DNA from 3 places in the Streptomyces sp. 8N114 genome. Region 2 is predicted to be linked to each of the others. Evidence: riboswitches for the same ligand, from Rfam matches in the RefSeq annotation. Region 2 holds a riboswitch; each other region holds the start of a gene.

Region 1 (3,265 bases), on a different contig from region 2:
CGCACCGCGAAGGGCTACCGCGCCGGGCAGATCACCTCGGCCGCGCTGGTCTCCCTCGCCCACGGCACCAACGACGCGCAGAAGACCATGGGTGTCATCACGCTGGCCCTGGTCACCGGCGGCGCCCTGGCGCCCGGCTCCGACCCGCCGGTGTGGGTCATCGCCGCCGCCGGGCTCGCCATCGCACTGGGCACCTACCTCGGCGGCTGGCGCATCATCCGCACGATGGGCAAGGGCATCACCGACATCCAGCCCCCGCAGGGCTTCGCAGCCCAGACCAGCGCGGCGGCCACCATCCTGGCCTCCTCGCACATCGGCTTCTCCCTCTCCACCACGCACGTGTGCTCCGGCGCCGTGATGGGTTCAGGGCTCGGCCGCAAGGGCGGCGTCGTGCGGTGGGGAACGGCGGGCCGCATGGTCATCGGCTGGGCGCTGACCCTCCCCGCAGCCGGCGGCGTCGCGGCCGGGGCCGCGCTGCTGGCCCAGCAGGGCGACTGGGGCGTCACGACAGTCGCCGTCCTCGCCCTCGTGCTCTGCGGCGCCATCTGGCTCCGCTCCCGGCGCGCGCCGGTGGACCACACCAACGTCAACGAGGTCGAGCCCGCCTCGGCCCCGGAGACAACGGGGATCCCGAGCCCGGCCGGAGAGCCGGAGCCCGCGGGGCCCGAGTCCGAGCCCGTCGGGGTGGTCACCACCGCCATTCGGGCCGTCTCTCCGCCCCCGCCGCCGGCGGGAGTGAGCTCCGCCGCCTCGGCCGCCTCCGCCGCCTCCGCCGAGGAGACGAAGGCGGCCGAGACCCCGCATCCGACCGGCCGCCCCGCTTCGGCGAGCAGCCTCCGCTAGGCAGAAGGGACGACCGCATGAACATCGACTGGGCCGCACTCGGCCAGGTCTTCGGCGTCAGCCTGGTGGCGACGGTGGGACTCGTCGGCGTCTTCACCCTCGGCATCGTCGCCGGCTCGCCCCGCACCGCGGGCTCCGCGCCTTCGCCGCTGGCCCGCACCGGTGCGTACGTCTGCTACGCCCTGTGCGTGGCGGCAGTGGCGTACGGGATCTATCTGATCGCGGCGTAGCCGTTCCACGACGGGGGTTCGCCCCCGGTCTCCGACGCCAGGAACCATGTGTGGGGCTTCGCCTCCCGACCCCCGGCTCCACAGGGGGTGTAGGGGCGAAGCCCTCACGCTTTTTCCCGCCGCGACGGCCGTAACCAGCACGTTCGAGTTGCCCCCCGCAGGGGCGACGTGGTGGACTGCCGGGTGCCAAACGGCGGCATGGGGAGGAAGCCGGTGCGAATCCGGCGCGGTCCCGCCACTGTCACCGGGGAGCGCCTCCCTCAACGAAGCCACGGCCCACGCGGGCTGGAAGGCGGGGGCGGTGTGGATCCGGGAGCCAGGAGACTCTCGCCGCCGGTCGAGTCGAGCCAGGGCGAGGACCCTGAGTGAGGACACCGCCATGCGTGGCCCCGTCGCCATAGCTGTTGCTGCCGTATCTCTTGCCGAGGTGCCTGCTGCCTTCCCCTTGGAGCATCCCCGGGGACTCCGGCCGGGAGCACCCCCGACTGCCGCCGTCGTGGATGCGTGTGCCGGAACCGTCGTCTGATGCGGGCCCGTGACGTCCATGTCCGCGGCACTCTGCTGGGGTTCGCCGCCGACGCGCTGCTCGGTGATCCGCGGCGCGGCCACCCGGTCGCTGCCTTCGGGCGGGCGGCCGCCGCACTGGAGCGCCGAATGTGGCGCGACCACCGGGGCGCGGGGGCGCTCTATGTCGCTCTCTGCGCGGGGGGCGCGGTCGCCGCGGCGGGCGCGCTGAAGACGGTCGGTGCCGCACCCGGCCCCTCCCCCGCCGCGGGCCGCTCCCCGGCGCCCGGCATCGCGCTGACGGCCGTCACCGCGTGGGCCGTGCTCGGGGGTACGTCGCTGACCCGCGAGGCACGGGCCGTGGGCGCCGCGCTGGAGGCGGGAGACCTGGAGCTGGCACGCGAACGGCTGCCCGCGCTGTGCGGGCGCGACCCGCAGCGGCTGGGCGCGCCGGAAGTGGCCCGCGCCGTGGTCGAGTCGGTCGCGGAGAACACCTCCGACGCCGTGGTGGGAGCACTGGTGTGGGGGGCGCTGGCGGGCGTTCCGGGGCTGGTGGGCTTCCGCGCGGTCAACACGCTGGACGCGATGGTCGGGCACACCTCCCCGCGGCACCGCCGGTTCGGCTGGGCCGCCGCGCGGCTGGACGACGTGGCGGGCTGGCCGGGGGCACGGCTGACCGCCGTACTGGCCGCGTTCGCCGGGCCGGACCCGCGCGGTGCCGTACGCGCCTGGCGCGCCGACGCGCACCGCCACCCCAGCCCCAACGCGGGCCCCGTAGAGGCGTCGTTCGCGGGCGCACTGGGCGTGCGGCTGGGCGGGACGCTGTCGTACGGGGGGCGGGTGGAGCACCGGCCCGTCCTCAACGCGCCCGGCCGGGCCGTCCGAACGGCGGACATCGAGCGCGCTGTGCGGCTGTCGCGGCGGGTAGGACTGTTGGCGCTGGCCACAAGTTGTCTGGTGGGCACGGCAGTACGCCGCTTCGGGCGTGGCCGCGGGGAGGGAGGGGTGCGGTGAGCGCGCGTACGGGAGGCGGACTGCTGGTCGCCGGGACGACCTCGGACGCCGGCAAGAGCGTGGTGACGGCGGGCATCTGCCGCTGGCTGGCCCGCAAGGGGATGCGGGTGGCGCCGTTCAAGGCGCAGAACATGTCGCTGAACTCGTTCGTCACCCTCGACGGCGCCGAGATCGGCCGCGCGCAGGCCATGCAGGCGGCTGCCGCGCGGGTCGAGCCGAGCGCGCTGATGAACCCGGTGCTGCTGAAGCCGGGCAGCGACCGCACCAGCCAGGTCGTACTGCTGGGCAAGGCGGTCGGCGAGATGTCGGCACGGGGATACTTCGGCCGCCACACGGAAGGCGACGACAGCGGCTGTGGCGACGGCGTACGGCACGGGCGGCGCGAGGAGCTGCTGGAGACGGTCGCGGGCTGTCTCGAGGAGCTGCGGCGCAGCCATGACGCGGTCATCTGCGAGGGCGCGGGCAGCCCTGCGGAGATCAATCTGCGGCGCAGCGACATCGTCAACATGGGGCTGGCGCGCGCCTGTCGGCTGCCGGTGCTGGTGGTCGGCGACATCGACCGGGGCGGGGTGTTCGCCTCGCTCTTCGGTACGACGGCACTGCTGGCCCCCGAGGACCAGGCGCTGCTGGCAGGCTACATGGTCAACAAGTTCCGCGGCGACGTCACACTGCTG
Region 2 (3,265 bases):
GCGGATTGCGCAGCAGCGACTGGAGCACGGCGCCGCACAGCCCGAGACCCGCGCCGCATAGTGCTGCCAGCAGGGCGCGAGGGAGCCGTAGTTCCCAGACGATGCCCTCGCGGAGCGGCGAGAGGCCCGCCTCGGGGCCGCCCAGTCGTTCTGCGACGACCCGCCATACGTCGGCTACGCCGAGCCCGGCCTGGCCGACGGTGATGGCCAGGGCAACTGACGCGGCGAGGGCGAGTGCGGCGACCACGCACAGGAGGGCGGTGCCCCGCCCGGTGCGGAGGGCTCCGGTGAGGGGGTGCCCCTTTCCGAGGCTTGCGGACTGCGGGTGGGGTGTAGCTGGTCGCGCAGTTCCCCGCGCCCCTTCGGGGCGCGCCTCCCCCTGCGAAGCTTGGGCAGTCTGCGCCAGGGGCGCAGGGTGGGCAAGCGCAGCCCCCGGTGCCGGGTCGGCAGCAGCTTCGGAGCTCCCACCAGCCTGTTCCGCCCTCACTTCGCTAGCCCCAAATCCCGCAGCCCCCGCGCCACCTTCTCCACGCCCTCCACCGTGCGGATCGAGGGATTCATCGCGGCGCCGGGCAGCAGGATGTAGCGCTTGTGGCGGACTGCCGTCATATGGCGGGTGACCGGGTCGGACTCCAGCTTCCGGATCTTGGCTTTGGCTGTCTCCGCGGTCTGGTTCTTGCGGGTCAGATCGCCCAGCACGATCACATCGGGGTCCCGGTCGGCGACCGTCTCCCAGCCGATCTGCGGCCACTCGTCGTGGGTGTCGTCGAAGACGTTCTTCGCGCCCACCGCGCGGGTGATGATGCCCGGCGCCCCGCAGCAGCCCGCCAGATACGGCGACTCGGAGTTGGCGAACCAGTACATGACGGAGGTGCCGCGCGCGCCGGTGCCCCGGGTGGCCTTCGCCACCCGCGCCTTGAGACCGGCCACCAGCCGCTCGCCGCGCTTCTGCACGCCGAACGCCTTCGCCAGGTCGCGGATCTCGCCGTAGACGGTGCTCAGCTCCAGCCGGCTGCCGCGCGCTCCGTCACCGTTGGAGCCGGACTTCTTGGCGCAGTCGGCGGGGGAGAGGTAGGTGGGCACCCCGAGACCGGCGAACTTGCCGCGCGGGGCGACGCCGCCCTTGTCGAGGGTGGCGGAGAAGGAGGCGGTCACCAGGTCCGGGTCCTTTTCGAGCACCTTCTCCAGCGCGGGGTAACCGTCGGCCAGCCGCGGGACCTTCGCGTTCTGTTCACCGAGCCCCTTCATGACAGGGTCGGTCCAGGTGCCGGTGCCCGCCATCCTGTCGCCCAGCCCGAGTGCCAGCAGGATCTCGGTCGAGCCCTGGTCGAGGGAGACGGCCCGCCGCGGGGGCCGCTGGAGGGTGACGTCCTGCCCGCAGTTGTGCAGCGTCCGGGGGTAACCGGGGGCCGCGCCCTTGCCGGAAGCTTCCGTCGGGGAGCCCCCGCCGCAGCCGGCGGTGCCCAGGACGAGTGCGAGGGCGAGGCCCGGCACGAGTACGCGGATACGGCGCGGTCGGCGCATGGCCAGGTGTTCCTTCTCCGTCAGAGGCCCAGTCGCGGGGCCCGGCGTGCCACCGCGCCCGGGGCAGTCCGAGCGCGGGTGCCAGCAGGTCTTCGGGCTCGGGACTGTGGGAGCGTGCGCCTTCCCAGGGACGTACGTCCCCAGTGGCCTCGTGCACGCCCCAGTCCCACACCGCTGCGCGTCAGCTCCGGATTCGCACCGGATTCCCTGACCCGTTCAAGGGTTTGACTGGCGGCTGAAACGTACCACGCGGGCGGCAGCCCGCAGGAACCGGAGAAACGACAAAAGGGACCCCGGGGCTTTACCCGGCCCCGGGGTCCTGGGTGCCGCTCGTTCACACGCACCGGCCTGTTTATGGGCGGATCGTTCGGCGATGCCCTTGCGTGGAGCCACTCCACCACGGCGCAGCGTGGATGCGCCGGCTGGGTTCGAACCAGCGTCTCAAGGTCGTCACCGCCCCGGTTGCCGGACGATGAGCGGCGATACTGAGCTTGGAGCGAGAGGTTGAGACTGACGGGCACCCTGTGTTCAGGACAGGGCGACCCGGGGGGTCACACATCAGCTTCAGCTTCAGCTTTGCGCTCCTGGCGCACCCGGTGACCGAAGGGCGCTGAAGCCCTGGCCCCGGGGGACCCCGGCCGCCACGTCGTCGAAACGTGAGCCGGGGTGTCTGTGGTGGTGAGATGCCTCCTGGGCGTCAGTCGAAGAGGTAGCCGAAGACGGCGTCCCCGACGCGCTTGTCGGTGACCTCGGTCCCGTTGGCCTCCTCGCGGGCGAACTTCACCGCGGCGGCCAGCTTGTCCAGCCGCTCCAGCAGCTCGTTGACCCGTCGTGCGGGCAGGGCGCCGGAGTACTTGACCGTGGTCCAGTAGCCGACGGGGATGTCCTCGTAGTACACCTCGACCTGGGCCGGGTGCTTCTCCGTGGCCTCCGCCTTCACATGGTTGCGCGGCACCTTCTTGGTGCGCACCGTACGGACCTGCTCGGTCTTCCACCAGTCCGTGGAGGGGTCCTTCTCCCACGCCTCCGCGCCGTCCAGCACCGGCAGCTTCCGCAGGAAGGTGCCGAGCTCGCCCAGTTGCTTCTCCAGGAACAGCAGGTAGGAGACGGGAACTTCGGACAGGACGGTGCGCCCGTCGACGACGACGTCCGCACGAGCCGTGAGGTTCGCCCAGTCCTTCGTCGCCGTCACATCGAACAGGCGGGTCAGGATCTTCGCCGTTTCCTTCAGCACATCCTCGGCCTTGACCTGGACCCGCGTCGACTCCGGCGGAAGCTGCTCGCCCTCTTCGTCCTTGGGCTGGTACGTACGCGAGATACCGGCCAGCATCTGGGACTTCGCCAGCCCGTGCTGTGCCTGCGCCAGGTCCTGGACGACCTTGGACTTGACGCCTTTCTCGACTGCGATGATCTGATTCAGCTTCGCCACGAACGCGAAGTTAGCAGCCTGATCCGCAGTCGGGCCACGCATTTTGTTCGACGACTTCGTAACAGGCCCGAGGGACGGGGGTCCCACGTCCGAGTGAATTTGGATGTTCGTCGGCTTGGATCCGGGTAGGCCAAGTCAGCTACCGATCCGACGAGTTGGGGGACAGTGACGTTGTCGCAACCCTTCGAACTGCCCGACTTCTACGTGCCCTACCCGGCCCGGCTCAACCCGCACGTCGACCAGGCCCGGACCCATTCGCGGGAGTGGGCACGGGAGATGGGGATGCTGGAGGGCTCGGGGATCTGGGACACC
Region 3 (3,265 bases), on a different contig from region 2:
ACATGGCAGTGCACAGGGAGTTGGGCGATATGCGGGAGGCTACCGCGAGTACGGCGTTCTGCCGCCGAAGCCCATGGAATTGGTCGGAGCTCGCGGGCCGCCCGAACAGCTCCGCAGTCACGCGGTGGCGTGTGCCCCCCCCCCCCCCGCGCCCGGCGGAACGTCGTACGGGTCACGCATCCAAGGACTGATCGCCTCAGGCATCCATGCCTTATGGTCGAACGGACGGTCGTCGGAAATGCTAGGAGTGCGCGTGAGTGTGGAGTCCGCCGATACGGTGCTGACCGGGGTACGGAATTTCCGGGACGTCGGGGGCCTGCCGACGGTGGACGGGCGCCGGGTGCGGCGCGGGGTGCTCTTCCGCAGCGGGCACCTGGCACACGCGACACCCGAGGACGCCGCCTTCCTCGGCGAGCTCGAGCTGCACACGGTCTTCGACTTCCGCAACTCCGCCGACCAGGCGCTCGACGGCCCCGACATCGAGCTTCCGGGTGTCCGCAACGTCAATCTCCCGCTCTCCGACCCGGCCGACGGGGCCGAGTTCTGGCGGCTGGTGCGCGACGGCGAGCTGGATCAGCTGCGGGCCATACTCGGGGACGGCCTCGCTGCCCAACGGATGACCGACTCCTACCGCACCATGATCCGCGAGCGCACCGCCGAGCACAGCCGTATCCTGCACGCCCTCGCCGAGGACAGCGTGCCGGCGCTGATGCACTGCGCCGCGGGCAAGGACCGGGCCGGTCTGTCGATCGCCGTCACGCTGCTGGCCCTCGGCGTCGAGCGGGCCGCCATCGAGGAGGACTACCTCCAGTCCAACCAGCCGCACCGGCGCTACAAGATCTACCGCAGCAGCAAGTCCAAGGCCGGGATGTCCCCCGAGGTCCTGGAACTCCTCGCCCCCCTCTTCGACGCCCGCGCCGCCTACCTCCACGCGGCGTTCGCCACCATCGACGAGACGTGGGGCGACGCGGACACCTATCTGAAGGAGGGCCTCAAACTCTCCCCCGGCACCCGCACCAGGTTGCAGTCCCGCCTCCTGGAGCCCTGAGGCTCCGGGGGAGGAGCGACTGCCCACGCGGCGGATGCGGGCCGGCCCTCACGCGGCGGGCCCCGGCTATGCTGGCCATGCAGCTGGTTCGCCCCGTCCGCCAGGCGGGAGGCGTCGTAAGAGGGAACCCGGTGTGAATCCGGGACTGCCCCGCAGCGGTGAGCGGGAACGACCGCCGTCACACGCACTGGACCGACGGTCCGGGAAGCGACGGCCAGTAGGTGCCCGCCGGGAGACCGGCAGGCGCGCCCGCGAGTCCGAAGACCTGCCCGCTGCCCGTACGCGTCCACACGCGTACGGTCCTCCCGGAGACCTCGAGGGCGGGTCGGAGAGCACAGCGCACAAGGCGGCGGACACCAGCCACGCGTTCGCGCCGTCCCGTGCCGTCTCCCCTTCGCATCCTCGTCCCGATCTTCCGGGAGCGCTGGAGACATCTCGCGAAGGAGAGTTGCGTGACAGCGACAGCAGCGAACCCGGCCACCACTGCCCCGCCCGCACCGGTGCGTGCCACGGTGCACGGCTATCCCCGCCAGGGGCCGAACCGCGAACTGAAGAAGGCCATCGAGGGCTACTGGAAGGGCCGCGTCACCGCCGAGGCCCTGCACTCCACCGCCGCCGCACTGCGCAGCGCGAACTGGCGGCAGCTGGCGGAGGCGGGCATCCACGAGGTGCCCACCGGAGATTTCTCGTACTACGACCACGTGCTGGACACCACCGTCATGGTCGGCGCCCTCCCCGAGCGGCACCGGGAGGCGGTGGCGGTGGACCCGCTGGCCGGGTACTTCGCCATGGCCCGCGGCACGCAGGACGCCGCGCCGCTGGAGATGACCAAGTGGTTCGACACCAACTACCACTACCTGGTGCCCGAGCTCGGACCGGGCACGGTCTTCTGCGCTGACGCGAGCAAGCAGACCGCCGAGCTGAAGGAAGCCCTCGCACTGGGCCTGAAGGCGGCCCGGCCGGTGCTCGTCGGGCCGGTCACCTACCTTCTGCTGGCCAAACCGGCGCCGGGCGTCGCCCCCGACTTCGAGCCGCTGACACTGCTGGAGCGGCTGCTGCCGGTCTACGCGGAAGTGCTCGCTGACCTGCGCGCCGCAGGCGCTCAGTGGGTGCAGCTGGACGAGCCGGCGCTGGTGCAGGACCGCACCGCTGCCGAGCTGGAGGCCGCAGCGCAGGCATACCGGACGGTCGGCATGCTCACCGACCGGCCCCGCCTGCTGGTCGCCTCCTACTTCGACCGGCTCGGCGAGGCGCTGCCGGTGCTGGCGAAGGCACCCGTGGAGGGCCTGGCGCTGGACTTCACGGGCCCGGCCGCCGGAAACCTGGACGCGCTCGCCGCGGTCGGCGGGCTGCCCGGGAAGCGGCTGGTCGCGGGCGTGATCGACGGCCGCAATGTGTGGATCAACGACTACGAGCGGTCCATCGCCACCCTCGCCACCCTGCTGGGCCTCGCCGAGCGGGTGGATGTGGCGACCTCCTGCTCGCTGCTGCACGTGCCGCTGGACGCCCGCGCCGAGCGCCATATCGACCCGCAGGTGGCCCGCTGGCTGGCGTTCGCGCGGCAGAAGGCGGCCGAGGCCGTCACACTGGCGCGCGGGCTGTCCGAGGGGACCGGCGCGATCGGCGCCGAGCTCGCCGCCAACCGCGCCGATCTGGCCTCCCGTGCGGCCTCACCGCTCACCCACGACAAGACCGTACGGGCCCGCTCCGCCGCCGTCGCCGACGCGGACACCCGGCGGGCACTGCCGTACGCGCAGCGCACGGCGGCGCAGCGCACCCGGCTCGGTCTGCCGCCGCTGCCGACCACCACCATCGGGTCGTTCCCGCAGACGGCCGAGCTGCGTGCGGCCCGTGCCGACCTGCGGGCCGGCCGGATCGACGAGGCCGCCTACGAGGAGCGGATCGCGGCCGAGATCCGTGAGGTGGTCGGCTTCCAGGAGCGCGCCGGGCTCGACGTGCTGGTGCACGGTGAGCCCGAACGCAACGACATGGTGCAGTACTTCGCCGAACAGCTCACCGGCTACCTCGCCACCCGGCACGGCTGGGTGCAGTCGTACGGCACCCGCTATGTGCGCCCGCCGATCCTCGCGGGCGACGTCGCGCGCCGGCGGCCGTTGTCGGTCCGCTGGACGCGGTACGCCCAGTCGCTGACCTCCCGCCCGGTCAAGGGCATGCTCACCGGCCCGGTGACCATGCTCGCCTGGTCGTTCGTACGGG

What was found. Region 2 has a riboswitch for cobalamin ahead of ACTWQF_RS13930 (ABC transporter substrate-binding protein). Riboswitches for the same ligand answer to the same signal wherever they lie in the genome.
Region 1: another riboswitch for cobalamin. It lies ahead of ACTWQF_RS33145 (cobalamin biosynthesis protein); the one in region 2 lies ahead of ACTWQF_RS13930 (ABC transporter substrate-binding protein).
Region 3: another riboswitch for cobalamin. It lies ahead of metE (5-methyltetrahydropteroyltriglutamate--homocysteine S-methyltransferase); the one in region 2 lies ahead of ACTWQF_RS13930 (ABC transporter substrate-binding protein).

The regions. Positions count from the first base shown of each region.
Region 1 covers NZ_JBQQBT010000030.1:24,616-27,880, reverse strand. Annotated here, with positions in the region: gene ACTWQF_RS33155 (inorganic phosphate transporter) at 1-843, shown strand, start outside; gene ACTWQF_RS33150 (hypothetical protein) at 861-1,073, shown strand; cobalamin riboswitch at 1,278-1,399, shown strand; gene ACTWQF_RS33145 (cobalamin biosynthesis protein) at 1,599-2,591, shown strand; gene ACTWQF_RS33140 (cobyric acid synthase) at 2,588-3,265, shown strand, end outside.
Region 2 covers NZ_JBQQBT010000005.1:243,387-246,651, forward strand. Annotated here, with positions in the region: gene ACTWQF_RS13925 (FecCD family ABC transporter permease) at 1-247, opposite strand, end outside; gene ACTWQF_RS13930 (ABC transporter substrate-binding protein) at 484-1,524, opposite strand; cobalamin riboswitch at 1,591-1,772, opposite strand; gene ACTWQF_RS13935 (DUF7873 family protein) at 2,222-2,953, opposite strand; gene ACTWQF_RS13940 (terpene synthase family protein) at 3,125-3,265, shown strand, end outside.
Region 3 covers NZ_JBQQBT010000002.1:320,797-324,061, reverse strand. Annotated here, with positions in the region: gene ACTWQF_RS06960 (tyrosine-protein phosphatase) at 254-1,048, shown strand; cobalamin riboswitch at 1,116-1,335, shown strand; gene metE (5-methyltetrahydropteroyltriglutamate--homocysteine S-methyltransferase) at 1,501-3,265, shown strand, end outside.